Regions from separate parts of the Devosia salina genome, predicted to be linked through region 1. Evidence: riboswitches for the same ligand, from Rfam matches in the RefSeq annotation. Region 1 holds a riboswitch; the other holds the start of a gene.
What was found. Region 1 has a riboswitch for cobalamin ahead of bluB (5,6-dimethylbenzimidazole synthase). Riboswitches for the same ligand answer to the same signal wherever they lie in the genome.
Positions count from the first base shown of each region.

Region 2: another riboswitch for cobalamin. It lies ahead of K1X15_RS02745 (energy-coupling factor ABC transporter permease); the one in region 1 lies ahead of bluB (5,6-dimethylbenzimidazole synthase).

Region 1 is NZ_CP080590.1:1,521,897-1,525,298, reverse strand. It holds gene K1X15_RS07315 (VUT family protein) at 1-450, opposite strand, end outside; gene bluB (5,6-dimethylbenzimidazole synthase) at 732-1,436, opposite strand; cobalamin riboswitch at 1,482-1,660, opposite strand; TPP riboswitch at 1,729-1,843, shown strand; gene thiC (phosphomethylpyrimidine synthase ThiC) at 1,907-3,402, shown strand, end outside.
Region 2 is NZ_CP080590.1:559,114-562,515, reverse strand. It holds gene cobW (cobalamin biosynthesis protein CobW) at 1-433, opposite strand, end outside; gene K1X15_RS02745 (energy-coupling factor ABC transporter permease) at 507-1,178, opposite strand; cobalamin riboswitch at 1,324-1,541, opposite strand; gene K1X15_RS02740 (hypothetical protein) at 1,574-2,173, opposite strand; gene K1X15_RS02735 (DUF2164 domain-containing protein) at 2,270-2,524, shown strand; gene K1X15_RS02730 (DMT family protein) at 2,612-2,968, shown strand; gene K1X15_RS02725 (zinc ABC transporter substrate-binding protein) at 2,972-3,402, opposite strand, start outside.

The DNA of each region.
Region 1 (3,402 bases):
GAATGCCAGCTGCAGGAAGATCAGGGTGTCGAGAAACAAGCCGACCATGCTCGAGGCGACGACAGCCAGCACCAGGCCTCGGCGCTGCAATGGAGTATAAACACCCAGGTCGGCCAGCTCTGAAACAAGAAACGCAACCACTGAGGCAAACACCAAAGCAGGCGGGGCGACCAGCACCGACAATATAGCCCCAAAGGCAATTGCAGTAATGGTCCAAGCCAGGCCGAGGCGCCGCTGCACCAGATCCCGCAGCACAAAGGCGAGTCCTGCCACCATGACACCGCTCGGCGCCAAAAGTCCCGGAGCGACGGGAATCAAGCATGGGCCATCGGGAGGGCAGACAGTTCCCACATTGCCGATCATCCAGTTGGCGAGTGGAACAGTTAAGGCGAAAGCGGCAAACAGGGCAAGGCCCTCGATCCGCCGCCGCGTATCAAGACGAGATAACATTGAGTTCTCCTGCGGTCAGGCAAAACAGACCTGCGCCGGATTGCGATAGCCGCAGCCAGCACCGGAGTGCAAGAGCCTGCGCCGGGACAGGGAGATGCTGGTACTGCCAATATGGTGTCTTGAGAGACTCAAGACAGGCGGCGGGGCCTCCCGTCCCTTGTTGTGGCGGTCCTCGGTTACTTGATGAAGGACGAACGGCCTATCATAGCCCGCACTATGCGTTTATGGCCGTTTCCATCATTGACGTTTACTGGGGCTTTAGGAACCACCGGCGACGCTAGTCAGCCACCCTTCGCATTCCAGCGGTTCTCAAAAACCAGGTCCGCCAGCGGGATACGCATCCGCCATCCCTTCTGCTCTAGTTCAGGTGATGCGAAGAAGCTATCGACTCTGCCGACGCAAAGGTAAGCGACCAGCCGGATCGGCTCGGGGATATCCAAGACCACCTTGACCTCGTGCTCCTTGAGGATACTGACCCAGCCGACTCCCAGACCCTCTGCTCTGGCCGCCAGCCAGAGGTTCTGGACGGCACAGACCGTGCTGAACAGGTCCATGTCGGGCATGTGCGTGGCGCCCAAGACGACCGGGCCGCCGCGTGTGCCATCGCAGGTCACGCAGATATTGACCGGCGCGCTGGTGATTCCCTCAAGCTTGAGGGCCCGATAGGCGTCCTGACGATCCTGGGGGAACATCGATGCCGCTTCGTCATTGGCGCGCGCAAAGATTTCGGCAACCCGCCGCTTCTTCTCGGCATCGCGTATCACGAGGAAATTCCAGGGCTGCATGAAGCCCACGGAGGGCGCATGGTGTGCGGCATCCAGGATCCGCATCAGGACCTCGTCGCCCACTGCATCGGGCAGGAACTGGCCGCGCACATCCCGCCGGCTATAGATGGCGCGATAGACCGCTGCGCGCTCGGCGTCGGAAAATGGTCCGCCCGCGGCAAAGTGTGGTTGAAACGCAGGCTGATCGGTGGTGTCCGGCATGACATTGCCCCTGTTGAAAAAAACACAGGAGCTGGGGTCCAGCCAGCTTCAAGAGGTCATCTGGCCGGTCTTCTGACTTGGGATCATCCCCGGCGGACGCCTTCCCGGCTTGCGCCAGTGGCATATGCCCGACAGGTCCCCCGCACAGCGCTGGGCACGTCGCGGATTTCAACCGCGTTCCCGATTCTCCCGCCGAAGCGGGCACCAGACTCGGTGCGTATACCCCCCGAGCCGCGCTGTTGGCAAGGCGGAGTTGACGGGTTGACATTGGCATGACGATGCCGTCTTCTCGCGGACGTCCGAGGGGTGTCCAGGTTCGCAAGAGTCTGGTCTGAGATGGCTGAGAGGCCGAACCCTTTGAACCTGATCCGGGTAATGCCGGCGAAGGGACGGGATCGTATCCGCCACCAGAGCTGCGCCCGGGTTTCCGTTTTCACGAGAAAACATGGAGACCCATCGTGAACAAGACCATCAACGCCGAGGCGCTGAGCGCCAATGGCATATCCACCACACCGCTTTCCGCGTCGCGTAAGATCTATGCGAGCAGCCCGCTCGCCACCGATATCCGCGTGCCCTTTCGCGAGATCGCCATCGACGATCCCAACGCCCCGGCGTTTCGCGTTTACGACACGTCCGGCCCCTATACCGATCCGGCCATCGCCATAGATCTCAAGCGCGGCCTACCGCGCCTGCGCGGAAACTGGATTGCCGAGCGTGGCGACGCGGAACCCTATGCGGGCCGCGCCATCAGGCCCGAAGACGACGGCCATGTATCCCCGGAACGGGCCGTCGCGCATTTCCCCCTCGCCCATCAGCCGCTCCGCGGCAGGGCCGGGCGGCCGGTCACCCAACTGGACTATGCGCGCGCCGGCATCATCACCAAGGAGATGATTTTCGTCGCCGAGCGGGAGAATCTGGGGCGCCAGCAGATGTTGGAGGGCGCCGAGGCTCGCCTCGCCGATGGGAACAGTTTCGGCGCGGCCATTCCGCCTTTCATCACGCCGGAATTCGTGCGCGACGAGATCGCCCGCGGCCGGGCGATCATTCCGGCCAATATCAACCATCCCGAAATCGAGCCGATGGTGATCGGGCGCAATTTCCTGGTCAAGATCAACGCCAATATCGGCAATTCCGCCGTGTCGTCCTCAGTCGAGGAAGAGGTGGAAAAACTGGTCTGGGCCATCCGCTGGGGCGCCGACACGGTCATGGATCTCTCGACCGGCCGCAACATCCACGCCACCCGCGAATGGATCATCCGCAATTCGCCCGTCCCGATCGGCACGGTGCCGATCTACCAGGCGCTCGAAAAGGTCAACGGCAACCCCGCCAAGCTCGATTGGGACGTGTTCTCCGACACGCTCATCGAACAATGCGAGCAGGGTGTCGATTACTTCACCATCCATGCCGGCGTGCGCCTGGCCCATGTGCCGCTGACCGCCAGGCGCGTCACCGGCATTGTCTCGCGCGGCGGCTCCATCATGGCCGGCTGGTGCCTTGCCCACCACAGGGAAAGCTTCCTCTACGAACGCTTCGGCGACATCTGCGATATCATGGCCAGGTATGACGTGTCGTTTTCCCTGGGCGATGGCCTGCGCCCTGGCTCGATTGCCGATGCCAATGACGCAGCGCAGTTCGCCGAGCTCGAAACGCTGGGCGAGCTGACCAGGATCGCCTGGGACAAGGGTTGCCAGGTGATGATCGAAGGGCCGGGGCACGTCCCGATGCACAAGATCAAGGAGAATATGGACAAGCAGCTGCGCGAATGCGGCGAGGCTCCATTCTATACGCTGGGGCCCCTGACCACCGATATTGCGCCGGGCTATGACCACATCACCTCGGCTATCGGCGCCGGCATGATCGGCTGGTTCGGTACGGCCATGCTCTGCTACGTAACGCCCAAGGAACATCTGGGCCTGCCCAATCGCGATGACGTCAAGACCGGCGTCATCACCTACAAGATCGCGGC
Region 2 (3,402 bases), 960 kb from region 1:
AGGCGAAGCGGCCTTCGGCCAGGGCGGCGGCGTCGGCCACGGTGACAACGCCATCAATGGTGACCTGGGCCTTGATCTCGGGCCAGTTGAAGGCGCGGATCAGCGGCTGCGGCAGGGCCAGGCCCGAGGTTTCGATGACGATGTGATCGAACTTTTCGTCGCGGGCCAGGAGGGCCTGCATGGTGGGGATGAACTCGTCGGCCACGGTGCAGCAGATGCAGCCATTGGAGAGTTCGACCATATCTTCTTCGCGGCAGGTTTCGTCGCCGCAGCCGGCGAGAATGTCCTTGTCGACGCCGAGGTCACCGAATTCGTTGATGATGAGGGCAATGCGCTTGCCCTTGGGGGCATGGGCCAGCATGTGGCGCACGAGCGTGGTCTTGCCGGCGCCGAGAAAGCCGGTGATGACGGTGGTGGGGATTTTGGTGGTCATGTCGTTTCCGCCTTCAAGTCAAAAGGCGCGCCGCCGTTGCCGGAGGCGCGCGCAAGTTTGATGAGTATGGATGTCAGGCGTAGAGGCGCGAGGTGACCAGACCGGTCTTGCCCAGGCCGCGCACCAGCTTGGCGCCGGCCAGAACGGCCAGATCGATCAGCGGCTCGGCCAGGACGACCAGCATGTAGGCGCCGCCGAAGGTGGCCACCGAGGTGAGGTTGTCAGCACCGACACCCTGACCATAGAGCGCCCAGAAGGCCACCCAGAGAACCACGCCGCCCTGATAGGTCGCCGAGAGTGCCAGGGCCTGGCTGTAGCGCAGGTCGACATAGGCAGTATCGGGACGGACAATGCGATCGGCCAGGAACTTGATGGCCACCAGCGGCGCGACCAGCGTGGTGACATTGGCAAAATATTGCGGCAGATCGAAGGGCGCGAAGAACAGGCCCTGGATCAAGAGGCCCACGGCCAAGCCGATGGCCGCAGGAGCCGCACCGAAGATCAACAGCAGGGTCGAGCCGAGGATGAGATGCACCTCGCTGACGCCCACGGGATAATGCGGGAAGACCTCGAAGAAAGTGAAGACAGCGGCGCTGGCCAGGACGGCGCGGGCGGCCAGGGACACGACGCCGCGTTCGCGGATGCTGTCGAGCGCAAATTTGACCGTCATGGCGCCAGCGGCGGCGGCGGTGGCATAGGCCAGAAGCATCTTTTCAGGGGAGACGAGGCCGGGTTCGATATGCATTTTGATTGTTCCAGTTCGGGAATGAATTTGAGCGGCAAGAACCGCCCGGCGCGCTGGCGACGGAGCGGCCTGGGACCTGGGTCCCGAACGGGGCTAGCCTGACGGCTTGATCATCTTTTCCTCCATCTGTCCCACCGACAGTCGAGTGTTCAAACAGAGGTTGGCAGGTCTCCTGGCTCACGGGTCATCGTGCATCCCGGCCTTCCCAACATCGCATGATGTCAGTGGCTCCAGAGGGGGCACTCGCCGCTTACAGTTGCGGGGGCAGCCACGGATTCGGTCCCTTTTGGGTACGCCTCACCGTGTTCCCTTTTGATCCCCTTGCCGGTATGGGCGCGGGGAACCAACCTGCAATCAGTGTTATGCCCAAGGACCCAGCGGGTCAATGGCGATGACTAGTCGCGGAAATCAGGATGGGGATAGCCGATGGCAACCGAATCAACGCGCGCGCCGACCGTTTCGAGCAGCGGTTCGGTGGAGCGCAATTCGCGGTCGCCATAGATGGCATCGGTATCGACATCGACCGGATCGGGACCGGGCGAGAAACGCAGGGACAGGTTGCAGCCGCCGGGCAGGCCGGATAGCGCGCCGCTTTCGAAGCCGGCATAGCCGCCATAGTCCCAGCCAAAACCGGACAGGGTGAAGGGTTCGCCATTGAGCGCTTCGATCTCAGCCACGCTCATGCCGGCGCGGACCCCAGCAGGACCGGCCATCTTGCCCGGCAGCTCGACATAGCTGGGGTCAGTGCGCGCGTCCTCGTTCCACCAGACGAATTCGAGCATGCGCTTGGGGCTATCGGGGAAGACCCGCGTGGCCAGCATTTCGGTGCCCTCGGGACCGGGGACGATGCCGGTCCAGACATTGTCGGCACCATAGATTTCGATCAGCCGGGCCTCGGAACTGTCGATGGCAAAGGCGCCTTCGCAGGAAAATTCCTGGGCAAGGGCCGGAGAGGCCAGCAGGATGGTGGGGAGCAGGAACAGAGCGGCGCGCATGGCATTGACCTCCTCGGGCAGCGCCAATCTGGCGCAAGCGATATGGCCCGGCAAGCTGCGACTCGGAGTATGAACGGGCGCTGAAAGAGAGGCACCATGAAACCGATTACCTTCAGCCGCGAAGAGACCAAGGCCATCGTCGGCGACATCCAGGACTATTTCCGCGAGGAACTGGACCAGACGATCGGGGCCATCCCGGCGGAAATGCTGATGGCTTTCTTCGCCGAAAAGATGGGCGCCTATTTCTACAATCGCGGCCTTTATGACGCGCAGGCGCTGGTGCGCAAGAAGATCGACGATGTCAGCGACGAGATCTTCTCGCTCGAGCAGATGACCGGGTCTTCGCGCTGATGCCGCTTGCCAGCGCGCAAGGGGCGGAGGAGATATGCATGAAACGGCCCCGGAGCGGGCCGATTCGCTGCTCCTTCAGGTGAATAATTGGGCTTCAACCTTGCCACGCTGGCCCCGATCGGGCTGCTGATTGCCTCGAACCTCTTCATGACCTTTGCCTGGTATGGGCACCTCAAATTCCCCGGCGCGGTGCTGTGGGTGGTGGTGCTGGTGAGCTGGGGCATCGCCTTTTTCGAATATTGGCTGGCAGTGCCCGCCAACCGGATCGGCTATGGCGTCTATTCGGGCGCCGAGCTCAAGACCATCCAGGAGGTGACCTCCCTTTCGGTGTTCGCGCTGTTCGCCGTGCTCTATCTGGGCGAAAAATTCACCTGGAACCACGGGATCGGTTTCGCGCTGATCGGGCTCGGCGCCTTCTTCATCTTCAAGGGGCCGCTGAAATAGGGCCTAGCCGAGGCAGTCGACCAGGCCGCGCGCCAGGCCGCGCAACAGTTCGGGGTAAAGGTTCGGCCCCTCGGTGAGGGCGGCGCCTTCGGGGTCGAGCGTGCCGGCCCGGGCTTCGGTACCCTCGATGATGGTGCTGACGATCGCGGGCTCGAAATTGGGTTCGGCAAAGACGCAGGTGGCGCCCAGTTCCTTGACCTTGGACCGCAGTTCATCGATGCGGGCGGCGCCGGGCATGGCCTCGGGCGAGACGGTGATGGAACCGGCGACGGTGAGGCCGAAGCGCGCCTCGAAATACTGATAGGCGTCGTGGAAGACGATGAAGGGCTTGTCGGCGATGGGTGCCAGGGTCTGGCGCAGGTCCTCCCCGAGCTCGTCCAGGCGCACCAGTTCGGCCTCCGCATTGGCATTGTAGGTGGCCGCGTTTTCGGGAT